3 regions of the Kitasatospora sp. NPDC023118 genome follow, and region 1 is predicted to be linked to each of the others. Evidence: riboswitches for the same ligand, from Rfam matches in the RefSeq annotation. Region 1 holds a riboswitch; each other region holds the start of a gene.

Region 1 (4,270 bases):
GCAGGGTGGCTGCGCCGATTCGCACGCCGATTCCCTCGGCGCGCAGTTCGAAGGGTGGCGTCACCGTCACTGGCCCCTCCCGTCGGTCCGCCCCTGGCGCCACAGCAGCCAGGCGAAGAAGGGTGCTCCGAGCCCGGCCGTGATGACGCCGACGGGGATCTCCCGGTCGGGCAGGAGCGAGCGCGCCACGATGTCGCTGCCCACCAGGAGGGACGCGCCCACCAGCGCCGACACGGGCAGCAGGAGGGCGTGCCGCGGGCCGCAGACGAGACGGACCACGTGGGGTACGACCAGGCCGAGGAACCCGATGACGCCGGTGTTGGCGACCAGGCACGCGGTCACCAGCGCGGCGGTGGCGACGAGGGCCCAGCGGGTGCGGTCGACGTGGACGCCGAGGGAGCGGGCGGCGGTCTCGCCGAAGGCGAAGGCGTCCAGGTCGCGGGCCGAGGAGGCCAGGACCGTGACACCGACCAGCGCGACCGCGATCAGGAAGACGGCAGTGGGCCACCGCACGCCGGCGACCGAGCCCAGCGTCCACTCCATGACACCGCGCGCCGCGTTGCGGTCCCCGAGAACCATCACGACGAACGAGGTGTAGGCCCCGCACATCTGCCCGACCGCGATGCCGGCGAGCACGGTCCGGGCGGTCGGAAGTGACCGGCTGCGCGCGCCGGCCAGTGCCAGGACGACGACGGCGGCGAGCAGGGCACCGGCGAAGGCCGCCGTCGCCACCGCGCCGGTGCCCACGGCGCCGGACACGCCGACGCCGAGGACGATCACGGTGACCGCGCCGGCCGCGGCTCCCTCCGAGATCCCGAGGAGGAAGGGATCGGCCAGATCGTTCCCGGTCAGCGTCTGCAGCACCGCACCGCAGACCGCGAGGCCGGCGCCGGTGGCGGCCGCTCCCAGCACCCGGGGCAGCCGCAGCTGCCAGACGATCTGGTCGTCCAGCAGCGTCACGTTCGGGTCGCCCAGCCCGAGCCGGCGCAGGACGACGTCGATCACGGTCCGGACTGACTCGTGTTGCGAGCCCACGGCCAGGCCGAGGAGCACGGCGGTCAGCAGCAGGGCCACACCGACGGTCAGGGCCGCCGTCGCGCGGCCCGGACCGGAGCGCCGCGCGACGGGGTGGGGTGCGGTGGTCATGAATCCGGGTGCAGTCGGCCGAGTCCCGCGGACACCTTGGCGGCGCCGTCGGCGAGCAGCACGCCGGGGGTCGACTCCGAGAACGGCACCACCACGAAGGCCTTGCGCTGCACGGCGGTGAGCTTGCTCAGCACCGGGTCGTTCGTGAGGTAGTCGATCTTGGACTGGGCCGTGTCCCAGCTCGCGTCCGCGAGCACGATGGCGTCCGGGTCCGCCGCGACGACCTTCTCCCAGCTCACGTTCTGCCAGCCACCGGGCAGGTCCGCGAAGACGTTGCGGGCGCCGACGGCGTCGAGCACGAGCTGGGGCCCGCCGTGGCCGGCGCCGACGAACGGCGTCTTGGTGTCCGAGTCGAACCACAGGACCTTCAGGCCCTTGCCCGCAGCCGTCGCCGTCAACCGGGCCAGCTGCTGCTCCTGCTGCTGCTGGATCGCGGTGGCCCGCTCCGGGACACCGAAGACCTTGGCGACGTCGTTCAGTTCGCCCCACGCCGCCTGCCAGGTCGTCGGCGCCACCTTGCTCTTGTCCGAGCAGCCGAACGGGGACACATACGACGGGATGCCCTGGCCGCGCAGTTCCTCCCGGGTGCCCGCGACCTTGTCGGTGAACGCGCTGGCGTAGGAGGCGTACAGGAAGTCGGGACGGGCCGCGAGGAGCTTCTCCTTCGTCGGATACTCCTTGGAGAGCACCGGGACGGAGTCGTAGGCCGCCTTCCACTTCTCCGGGACGGAGTCGTCGAGGTAGGCGGTACCGGCCATGCGGGACTGCAGGCCGAGGGCCAGGGCCACCTCGGTGGCGCCCTGGTTGAGCGTCACCAGCCGGCCGGGCGGCGCGCCGACCGTGACGGTGGTCCCGCAGTTGTCCACGCTGACCTGCGCGGCGCCTTCGGTCGCCCCGCCGGACGCGACGGGCGCGGGGGCGCCCGCGCAACCTCCGAGCGCGCCGATGAACAGGAAGGCCGTGATTGCCCGGCCGACACGTATCGGACCTGTGGGACGAACGGAACATATGGAACGGAACGGGCGTGGCTGACCGTTGGGCACGTGTTCTCCAAAACCCTCGTGGAACATGTCGCGCCGTGGCCGGTCTCCTGGCTTCCGCATCGACGCGCCGCGGCCGACCTTCCCGGGCGGCTCTTCCAGCCCGCCCAGTGGCCCTGACCGCTGGGCAAGCCGGTCAGCGAGGGCCGCGGAACTCCGCGGCAACAGTGGCGAGGGCCGCACCGGAATCAGACCGGTTTCCCGAACACCACGGCGATGGCAAGGTATCAGGCATGGTCAGGCAGGTGCTGGCCGGCTCAAGGACCTCCACCGGCCATACGAGACGTCGGCAGCCAACTGCGGACACCACGAACCCAACAGCCTCCCGCTGCTCCGGCTCGGGCCGCCTCGGGAACGGCGCGAGCAGCGTCAATGACTCGGTCAGGGGCTGGTTGCAGTGCACACAGCGGAAGACCATCACAGGCTCGCCTCCACGTGGGGCTGCGGCCGGAACTCGTGCACCACCTCGATGCGGCCGACGATGTGCCGGTTGAACTCGTCCAACTCCTCCGCCGGCACCCACAGCTCGAGGATCGTGCGTGTGGCGGTTGTCGACGCAGGAGAGGGTGTAGCGGACGAACAGTACGTCCTCGTCGAGGTGGACGTCGTCCCAGTGCAGGCCGAGGCTTCGCCCTTGCGCATGCCGGTGATCACTTCGATGAAGTCGGTGAAGGGCGGGTCGAGGGCGCAGGGGTGAACCCGCCCCAGACTGAGGCGGAACCGGCCGGGGTCTGCGCGTCGATGCGGTAGCTGTCGTTCGTGGTATTGCGCGCGCCGGTGGCGTGGTTGTACTGGGCGGCGAATTCATGCTGCCCGGCCGGCACGGTACGGCCCGGCTTGAGCACCCAGCGGTAGACCAGTGCAGCGCCGGACTCCTGGACGGTGACGGTGAAGTCTTCGCTCGGCAGTGTTCGCCAGTTGCCGGTGTTCTGCACGCCGCCGGTCTGTGCGATGCGCAGCTCCACGGTGAGCGAGGTGAGCGGCTGGGTGGTCTTGAGGGTGAGGTCGCTCTGGGCCCAGTAGATGGTGCTGTGCGGGTCAACCGAGCCGTTCGACCACAGCGGCCCGTTCTGGACTCGGCTGTCGGCGGGCGGAGTTGAGTGCAAGCCGCCCGGGGCCGAACAGCAGTCCGGTGATGTGCGCGTTCGCCACCTGGTCCATGTGCGCGAGAGAGAGGAACCCCAGCCGACGCGCGGCTGGGGTTCCTCGCGGCAGCGAGTGTCGGTCAGCAGTTAGATTCGCCAGTGCCGTTAACGGCTTACCTCCTTGCCGGAGAGCCGCACTCGATCTCGGTCACTGTGGATCAGGTGGGTCAGTGCTGCAGGGTGAGGACGCCCGGCCGCCATGGCAGTTGGTCGTAGGGGCCGGTCGCGGTGGGGGACTTGCCCTGGTAGAGGAACTGCAGGTTGCAGGGGTCGATGGTCATGGTCTGGTCGGGGTTGTTGCGGATCAGGTCGCCGTGGCTGATGTCGTTGGTCCAGGTGGCGCCGCTGTTGGCCTTGCCCGCGAACGGGTTGCTCTCGCTGGCGGCCTGCGGGGTCCAGGAACCGCTCAGGCTGGTGGCGGTGAACGAGCGGAAGTAGCGCTGCTCGTTCGCGCCGCGGGCTTCGACGATCATGAGGTACTGGTTCTGGCCCTGGACCTTGTAGACCTGGGGCGCCTCGAACAGGTTCTTCGTCGAGTCGCTCATGACCGTCGTGTAGGACGAGCCGAAGTTGCCGGGGAAGTTCCCGATCGGCATGCTCGCCCGGTAGATGTTGCCGTTGTCACCGGCGAAGAACAGGTACATGTTCTGGTCGTCGGCGATCAGGGTCTGGTCGATCGGGGCGGCGCCGGGGATGCCGCCGGTGAACAGCGGCTGCGGCGCGGACCAGCCGTTGGGGTTGGTCGGGTCGCTGGAGGTGCGGTAGATGAACGGCCACTGACCCCACTGGTACGCCAGCACCCAGATCTTCTTGGGTGCGAAGTAGAACAGGGTGGGCGCCACCGCGTTCTGGTTCATGCCGGTCTGGCCGGCCGAGGCCATGTCCGACCAGTTGGTGAAGGGAGCGAACGCCATCGAACCGTACGACGAGCCCGTGACG
Region 2 (4,270 bases), on a different contig from region 1:
CACCCGCAGGTCGCGGACGATCTTCTCGATGCCGTACTCGGCGAGGTAGCCGTAGCCACCGTGCAGTTGGAGCGCCTGGTTGGCGACCTCGAAGCCGGTGTCGGTGGCGTGCCGTTTGGCCATCGCGCACAGCTGCGGTGCCCGTCGGTCGCCCCGGTCCAGGGCGGTCGCCGCGCGCCACACGAGCGCCCTCGCCGCCTCCAACTCCGTCGCCATGTCGGCAAGTCGGAACTGCAGCGCCTGGGCGTGCAGCAGTCGGGCCCCGAACGCCTCACGGTCGGCCAGATAGGCCACCGCGCGTTCCAACGCACTCTGGGCGCCGCCCAGCGAGCAGGCCGCGATGCCGAGCCGGCCGCCGTTGAGGCCACCCATGGCGATGCGGAAGCCCTCGCCCTCCGCTCCGAGCAGGCGGTCAGCGGGCAGCCGGACGCCGTCCAGCAGCACCTGCCGGGTCGGCTGGGCGTTCCAGCCCATCTTGTGCTCGTTCGGGCCGAAGGACAGCCCCCGGTCGTCGCGGTCCACGAGGAACGCGGAGACGCCGTCCGGCCCCGGGCCGCCGGTCCGCGCCATCACCACGTACACCTGGGACGTGCCCGCCCCGGAGATGAACTGCTTGACGCCGTCCAGCACCCACTGGTCGCCGTCGCGCACGGCCCGGGTGGTGAGCGCGGCGGCGTCGGAGCCGGCGCCGGGCTCGGTGAGGCAGTAACTGCCCAACTGTTCGGCGGTGCAGAGCGCCGGCAGCCAGCGGGCACGCTGCGTCTCGGTCCCGTAGCGGTCCACCATCCAGCCGACCATGTTGTGAATGGACAGGTAGGCGGCGATCGACGGGCAGCCGGTCGCGAGCGCCTCGAAGGCGACGACCCCGTCCAGTCGGGAGAGCCCCGATCCGCCGACGTCCTCGCGCACGTACACACCGGCCAGGCCCACGTCCGCTGCCTTGCGCAGCACGTCGACCGGGAAGTGCTTGTCCTGGTCCCATGCCACCGCGTGCGGGGCGAGGTACTCGTCGGCGAAGGCCCGGGTCGCCTCCGCGATGGCGCGCTGGTCCTCCGTCAGATCGCTTGCGTGCACCGTACTCATCCCATCGTCGGCATGGTGAAGCTCGCGCCCTCCTTGACCCCGGAGGGCCAGCGCGAGGTGACGGTGCGGGTGCGGGTGTAGAAGCGGATCGAGTCCGGGCCGTGCTGGTTGAGGTCGCCGAAGCCGGAGCGCTTCCAGCCGCCGAAGGTGTGGTACGCGATCGGCACTGGGATCGGCACGTTGACCCCGACCATGCCGGTGTTCACCCGGCGGGCGAAGTCCCGGGCGGTGTCGCCGTCCCGGGTGTAGATGGCCACGCCGTTGCCGAACTCGTGCTCACTCGGCAGCCGCAGCGCCTCCTCGTAGTCAGTGGCGCGGACCACGGTCAGGACCGGGCCGAAGATCTCCTCCCGGTAGATCCGCATGTCGGGTGTGACCCGGTCGAACAGCGAGGCGCCGAGGAAATAGCCCTCCTCGTGGCCGGGAAGGCGGAAGTCCCTTCCGTCCACGACGAGTTCGGCTCCCTCCTGGACCCCGAGGTCCAGGTAGCCGCGGACGCGCTCCAGGGCGTCGCGGCCGACCAGCGGACCGAAGTCGGCCGCCGGGTCGTCCGAGCGGCCGACCTTCAACGCGGCGATCCGCTCGACCAGCTTCGCCACCAGCGCGTCCGCGGTCTCGTCCCCCACCGGGACGGCGACCGAGATCGCCATGCAGCGTTCGCCGGCCGAGCCGTAGCCGGCGCCGATGAGGGCGTCGGCGGCCTGGTCGAGATCGGCATCCGGCATCACGATCATGTGGTTCTTCGCTCCGCCGAAGCACTGTGCGCGCTTGCCGCGCGCTGCCGCGGTCGCGTAGACGTACTGGGCGATCGGGGTCGAGCCGACGAATCCGAGCGCCTCGACCCGTGGGTCCTCCAGCAGCGTGTCCACGGCCTCCTTGTCGCCGTTGACGACGTTGAGCACGCCCGGGGGAAGCCCCGCTTCGAGGAAGAGCTCGGCCAGGCGCAGCGGCACCGAGGGGTCGCGCTCGGAGGGCTTGAGGACGAAGGCGTTGCCGCAGGCCAGCGCGGGCGCGGCCTTCCAGAGCGGGATCATCGCCGGGAAGTTGAACGGTGTGATGCCCGCGACCACGCCGAGTGGCTGGCGCATCGAGTACACGTCGATGCCGGTGCCGGCGTTGTCGCTGAACTCGCCCTTCAGCAGGTGCGGGATCCCGGCGGCGAACTCCACGACCTCCAGGCCGCGCTGGATGTCGCCGTGGGCGTCGGCCACGGTCTTGCCGTGCTCGGCGGACAGCAGCCGGGCCAGGTCCTCCTTCTCCTGCTCGACCAGCTGCAGGAAGCGCAGCAGCACCCGCGCCCGCCGCTGCGGGTTCCAGGCGGCCCACTCGGGCTGGGCCTGCGCGGCGTCGGCGATCACCGCCTCGACCTCGGCCCGGTCGGCCAGCGGCACCCGGGCCTGCACCCGGCCGGTGTTGGGGTCGTACACGTCGCCGAAACGGCCGGACGTCCCGGCGATGCGCTTGCCGCCGACGAAATGGGTCAGTTCACGGACCATCGGTTCCTTCTCTCATCGTGGATGGGGAGAGGAGGAATGGAGAGACCACCGCCACCGTCCGGGCACACGGTCGTGGGCGCCTACGGCAGTTCGGCGGTTGACGTCAGCGTCAGGGGCGGAGTTGTGCCCCGACGGTCAGCACGGCAGAGCAAGGGGCAGCGAAACGGGAAAGGCAGCCCGGAGTCATGCGTGTCGTCTCCATCCTCGTGGAAAACACGGACCACCCGCGGCCGGTATCCTGACTCCCGGATCCACGCCCGCCCCCAGGCCTTCCCGGCTGGCTGCCAGTGGCCGTCATCCACGAGGACGAACTCCCCGGTCACAGTGGCGGGACCGTGCCGGACTCACACCGGCTTCCCTGACACCGCGGACCTGGCATCGACCATATAGTTGGACGTCCTAGTAAGTCCAGAGGCCCGTGCACCGCGGCGCGCCCTGGGAATCCCCGCCACTGGCCCCCGTGGGCTTGCCCATCGGCCAGGGAGGCCCCGCCCCACCGGCGGCGCGGTGCCAACCAGCGACCCCGGATGCATCCCGCGTGCAGAGGAACCCCAGCCGACGCACGGCTGGGGTTCCTCTGCACGCGATGATCGATGGTCGGCGGGCGGGGCGTTCGTGCCGTGCCTCGCACGCCCGCGTGTCGGCCGGGCGCGCCCGATCGCCGTCGCCCCGGATCAGGTGGGTCAGCGTTGCAGGGTGAGGAGGCCCGGCCGCCAGGGGAGTTGGTCGTAGGGGCCGGTCGCGGTGGGGGACTTGCCCTGGTAGAGGAGCTGGAGGTTGCAGGGGTCGATGGTCATGGTCTGGTCGGGGTTGTTGCGGACCAGGTCGCCGTGGCTGATGTCGTTGGTCCAGGTGGCGCCGCTGTTGGCCTTGCCCGCGAACGGGTTGCTCTCGCTGGCGGCCTGCGGGGTCCAGGAACCGCTCAGGCTGGTGGCGGTGAACGAGCGGAAGTAGCGCTGCTCGTTCGCGCCGCGGGCTTCGACGATCATGAGGTACTGGTTCTGGCCCTGGACTTTGTAGACCTGGGGCGCCTCGAACAGGTTCTTCACGGTGTCGGTCATGACCGTGGTGTAGGAGGAGCCGAAGTTGCCGGGGAAGTTCCCGATCGGCATGCTCGCGCGGTAGATGCTGCCGTTGTCACCGGCGAAGAACAGGTACATGTTCTGGTCGTCGGCGATCAGGGTCTGGTCGATCGGGGCGGCGCCGGGGATGCCGCCGGTGAACAGCGGCTGCGGCGCGGACCAGCCGTTGGGGTTGGTCGGGTCGCTGGAGGTGCGGTAGATGAACGGCCACTGACCCCACTGGTACGCCAGCACCCAGATGTTCTTCGGCGCGAAGTAGAACAGGGTGGGCGCCACCGCGTTCTGGTTCATGCCGGTCTGGCCGGCCGAGGCCATGTCCGACCAGTTGGTGAAGGGAGCGAACGCCATCGAGCCGTACGACGACCCCGTGACGTTCGACGCGTAGACCAGGTGCTTGCCGTTGTAGACCACGTCGGTGAAGTCCTTCAGCGCACCCCACCCGTTCGCGGGCTGCGCCAGCGCACCCGTCGAGGACCAGCGGTACGTCGACGGCAGGGGACAGCTGCCGCCCGGCGGGGTCGACGTCCCGGACAGGCCCGTCCACTTCTGGTTGCTGCCGCCGTTGCACGTCCAGATCTGCACGGCCGTGCCGTTGGCGGTGCCGGCACC
Region 3 (4,270 bases), on a different contig from region 1:
GGTGCGTGGATGTCGTACACGCCCGGGCCGACCTGGCGCGGGTAGCTGGCGCCGGCGAGTTCGGCAGTGACGGCCATCCGGGAGCGGGCGGCTTCCAGGGAGATGACGTCGGCGTCGAGGTCGTCGATGGCGCTGAGGATGTCGCCGAACTCGGCGTAGCACATGTGGGTGTGGATCTGGGTGTCGGCGCGGACGGCGCTGGTGGTGAGGCGGAAGGCGTCGGTGGCCCAGGCGAGGTAGTCGGCGTGGGCGGCGCGGCGCAGGGGGAGGGTCTCGCGCAGGGCGGGTTCGTCGACCTGGATGACGGCTGCGCCGGCGGCTTCGAGGTCGGTGACCTCGTCGCGCAGGGCGAGGGCGACCTGGCGGGCGGTGTCGGCCAGGGGCTGGTCGTCGCGGACGAAGGACCAGGCGAGCATGGTGACCGGGCCGGTGAGCATGCCCTTGACCGGACGATCCGTCAGCGCGGCGGCGGTGCGGTACCGGTCGACGGTCATCGGGTGCGGGCGGGAGACGTCGCCGGCCAGGATCGGCGGCCGGACGTACCGGGTGCCGTAGGACTGCACCCAGCCGTGGCGGGTGGCGAGGTAGCCGGTGAGCTGTTCGGCGAAGTACTGGACCATGTCGTTGCGTTCCGGCTCGCCGTGGACGAGGACGTCCAGGCCCGCCTTCTCCTGGAAGGCGATGACCTCGCGGATCTCGGCCTCGATGCGCTGCTCGTAGGTGGCGGCGTCGATGCGGCCGGTGCGCAGCTGGGCGCGGGCGGCGCGCAGCGCGTCGGTCTGCGGGAAGGAGCCGATGGTGGTGGTCGGCAGGAGCGGCAGGGCGAGCCGGGCCTGCTGGGCGGCGGCACGCTCGGGGTAGGGAGCGGCGCGGTGGCTGTCGGCGGGGGTGGTGGCGGCGCAGCGGGCGCGGACGGCGGGGTCGTGGGTGAGCGCGGAGCGGGTGCGGGAGCTGCGGGCGGCGCGGTTCGCGGCGAACTGCGGGGCGACGGCGTCGCGGCCCTCGCCCAGGGCGCGGGCGAGGGTGACGGTCTCGTCCAGTTTCTGGCGGGCGAAGGCGAGCCAGCGCAGGACCTGCGGGTCGAGGTCGCGTTCGGCGGTGGCGTCGAGGGGTACGTGCAGCAGGGAGCAGGAGGGGGCGACGTCGACGTGGTCGGCGAGGCCGAGCAGGGTGGCGAGGGTGGCGAGGGCCTTTTCGAGGTCGGCGGCCCAGATGTTGCGGCCGTCGACGACGCCGGCGACCAGGCGCTTGCCGGGTAGTCCTCCGATGGCCGCGAGGGCGGGGAGGTTGGCGGCGGCAGGGCCGGTGAAGTCCAGCGCCAGGCCTTCGACGGGTGATGTGGCGAGGACGGGCAGGGCGTCGCCGAGGGCGTCGAAGTAGGAGCCGACGAGCAGCTTGGGCCGGTGCGTGACGGCGGCCAGGTCGCGGTAGGCGCGGGCGGTGGCGTTCAGGACGGCGGGCGGCTGGTCGCGGACCAGCGCGGGCTCGTCGAGCTGTACCCAGTCGGCGCCGACGGCGCGCAGGCTCGCGAGGATCTCCGCGTAGACGGGGAGGAGCCGGTCGAGCAGGGTGAGGGGCTGGAAGCCCGCCGGGGTGTCGGGGGCCGGCTTGGCGAGGAGCAGGAAGCTGATCGGGCCGAGCAGGACCGGGCGGGTGGTGAGGCCGAGGAGTTCGGCCTCGGCGAACTCGGTGAGCGGCTTGCCGGGGTCGGCGCGGAAGACGGTGTCGGGGCCGAGTTCGGGGACGAGGTAGTGGTAGTTGGTGTCGAACCACTTGGTCATCTCCAGCGGTTCGGCGCCCTCCGTGCCGCGTGCCATGGCGAAGTACACGGCGAGGGTGTGCTCCGGGGTACCGGGCTGCAGGTCCGTGGCGGCCTTCACGTGGCGGGGCGGGACGGCGCCGACCATCCAGGCGGCGTCCAGGACGTGGTCGTAGAGCGAGAAGTGGTTGCTCGGGATCTCGCCCAACCCGGCCTCGGCGAGTTGCCGGAAGACGGCGCGGCGCAGCTCGGCGGCGGTGGTCAGGAGGTCGGCGGCGGAGCTGCGACCGGCCCAGAACGACTCGACGGCCCGCTTCAGTTCGCGGTTCGGCCCCTGCCTGGGGTAGCCGTGGACGGTCGCCGCCGAACGGTGCGGGGTGGTGGGGTACACGGTGGTGCGGGTCACGGAACTCTCCTTCGCGAGTTCGCATGGACCCCGCCGGGCGGGGTGCGCGAAGGAGCGGGCCGGGGACGGTGACGTCCGCCCTGCCCGTGCCGCCGCCGACCCGCCCACGAGGTCCCGGTGAGACCGTGCGCCGCCGCGGCGCACGGGCAGTGGCAGGTCTTCGGACTCGTGGGCACGCCGGGCCTTTCGGCCGTACCGGCTCCTACCGGCCGTCGCTTCCCAGGGGCCCGCCGGGGCTCCCAGTGCTGTTGACGGCTTTCGTTCCCACTCACCGCTGCGGGGCAGTTCCGGACTCGCACCGGATTCCCTCTTGCGACGCATCCCGCCTGGCGGACGGGGCGAACCAGCTGCACCGCCCACCCTAGCCGCACCCGCTGCCTCGGGTCGACGGGGTTCAGCCGTCGGCGTGCCGGTGGAACCCCCGGCCGCTCTTGCGGCCGAGCAGTCCGGCCTCGACCATGCGGGAGAGCAGCGGCGGCGGGGCGTACAGCGGCTCCTTGTACTCCTCATACAGGGACTGCGCGATGGCCTCGACGGTGTCCAGGCCGATGAGGTCGGCGAGTTGGAGCGGGCCCATGGGGTGGGCGCAGCCGTGGACCATGCCGGCGTCGATGTCCTCCGGGGTGGCGTGGCCGGCCTCGGCCATCCGGATCGCGGACAGCAGGTACGGCACGAGCAGGGAGTTGACGACGAAGCCGGCCCGGTCGCGGGAGCGGATGACGTGCTTGCCGAGGGGGTCCCGGGCGAAGGCCTCCACCCGCTCCAGCACGGCCCGGTCGGTGTGCAGCGAGGAGACCAGCTCCACCAGCGGCATCACGGGGGCGGGGTTGAAGAAGTGCAGGCCGAGGACGTGCGAGGCACGGGTGGTGGCGATGCCCAGGCGGGTGACGGGGATGGCGGAGGTGTTGGTGGCCAGGACGGCGTCCTCGTCGGCGAGGACCTTGTCCAGGGTCGTGAGCACGTCGGTCTTCACCGCCTCGTCCTCGACGACGGCCTCGATCACGAGCTGGCGGTCGGCGAGCGCCTCCAGGTCGTCGGCGAACAGCAGGTGCGCCCAGGTGTCCTCACGGTCGGTCGGGTCGATGCGGCCGCGGTCGACGGCGCGGTGCAGGGAACGGTCGATGCGGCTGCGGGCGGCCCGCAGCGCGGCTGGGTCCTTCTCGCAGACGATGGTGTCCAGGCCGGCGCGGGCGAAGACCTCGGCGATGCCCGAGCCCATCTGCCCGGCACCGACGACGGCGACCCGTCGGATCTCGTTCATGGCTGCCTCCGTACAGGGCGGGCGGCTCAGGCCGCGGCGCGGACTCGGACGAGGTGGCGGGCGTAGGCCTCGGTGGTGAGGAAGGCGGGGAGGTCCTTTCCGAGGGAGGTCTCCTCGAGGATCCGCACGGCGTTGTCGACCAGTGCGGGGTCGGATCCCTCGGTGAGCAGGGTGGCCCGCTCCCGGTCGATCAGCCGCCGCACGAGGTCGGGGGTGGCGAGGGAGCCGCCGGTGAGGCGGGTGCAGTGGTGCTGCCACTGCCAGATCTGGCAGCGGGCGATCTCGGCGGTGGCGACGTCCTCCATCAGCCCGAAGACGGCGACGGCTCCGGAGCCGCCGAGCCAGGCGGTGAGGTAGCGCAGGGCGACCGCGACGTTGGAGCGCAGGCCCTCCTCGGTGGGCAGGCCGGCGGTGAGCCGTTGGACGCCGAGCAGGTCGGCTGCGGTGACCTCGACGTCCTCACGGGTGCGGTCGAGCTGGTGGGGGCGCTCGCCGAGGACGGCGTCGAAGGCGGTGCGGCAGGTGTCGACGAGGCCGGGGTGGGCGACCCAGGAGCCGTCGAAGCCGTCGCCGGCCTCGCGTTCCTTGTCGGCGCGGACCTTGGTGAGGGCTGCCTCGTTGGCGGCGGGGTCGCGCCGCGGGATGGCGGCGGCCATGCCGCCGATGGCGTGGGCGCCGCGCCGGTGGCAGGTGCGCACGAGCAGGTCGGTGTAGGCGCGCAGGAAGGGCTGGGTCATGGTGAGCGTGGCCCGGTCGGGAAGGACGTAGCGCGGGCCGTGGTGGGCGAAGTTCTTGATCAGGCTGAACAGATAGTCCCAGCGGCCGGCGTTGAGGCCGGCGGCGT

What was found. A riboswitch is a leader RNA that binds a small molecule or an ion and turns the genes downstream of it on or off. The one in region 1 is predicted to bind cobalamin.
Region 2: linked by a shared signal. The riboswitch ahead of ACZ3UD_RS20110 (CoA-acylating methylmalonate-semialdehyde dehydrogenase) and the one ahead of ACZ3UD_RS31135 (ABC transporter substrate-binding protein) in region 1 are both predicted to bind cobalamin.
Region 3: linked by a shared signal. The riboswitch ahead of metE (5-methyltetrahydropteroyltriglutamate--homocysteine S-methyltransferase) and the one ahead of ACZ3UD_RS31135 (ABC transporter substrate-binding protein) in region 1 are both predicted to bind cobalamin.

Annotation. Positions count from the first base shown of each region.
Region 1 covers NZ_JBVHHW010000032.1:6,435-10,704, forward strand. Annotated here, with positions in the region: gene ACZ3UD_RS31125 (ABC transporter ATP-binding protein) at 1-70, opposite strand, end outside; gene ACZ3UD_RS31130 (FecCD family ABC transporter permease) at 67-1,146, opposite strand; gene ACZ3UD_RS31135 (ABC transporter substrate-binding protein) at 1,143-2,012, opposite strand; cobalamin riboswitch at 2,210-2,414, opposite strand; gene ACZ3UD_RS31140 (hypothetical protein) at 2,837-3,292, opposite strand; gene ACZ3UD_RS31145 (non-reducing end alpha-L-arabinofuranosidase family hydrolase) at 3,499-4,270, opposite strand, start outside.
Region 2 covers NZ_JBVHHW010000014.1:140,728-144,997, forward strand. Annotated here, with positions in the region: gene ACZ3UD_RS20105 (acyl-CoA dehydrogenase family protein) at 1-1,083, opposite strand, end outside; gene ACZ3UD_RS20110 (CoA-acylating methylmalonate-semialdehyde dehydrogenase) at 1,080-2,579, opposite strand; cobalamin riboswitch at 2,791-2,983, opposite strand; gene ACZ3UD_RS20115 (non-reducing end alpha-L-arabinofuranosidase family hydrolase) at 3,263-4,270, opposite strand, start outside.
Region 3 covers NZ_JBVHHW010000027.1:80,820-85,089, reverse strand. Annotated here, with positions in the region: gene metE (5-methyltetrahydropteroyltriglutamate--homocysteine S-methyltransferase) at 1-2,165, opposite strand, end outside; cobalamin riboswitch at 2,316-2,511, opposite strand; gene ACZ3UD_RS29335 (3-hydroxybutyryl-CoA dehydrogenase) at 2,560-3,426, opposite strand; gene aceB (malate synthase A) at 3,453-4,270, opposite strand, start outside.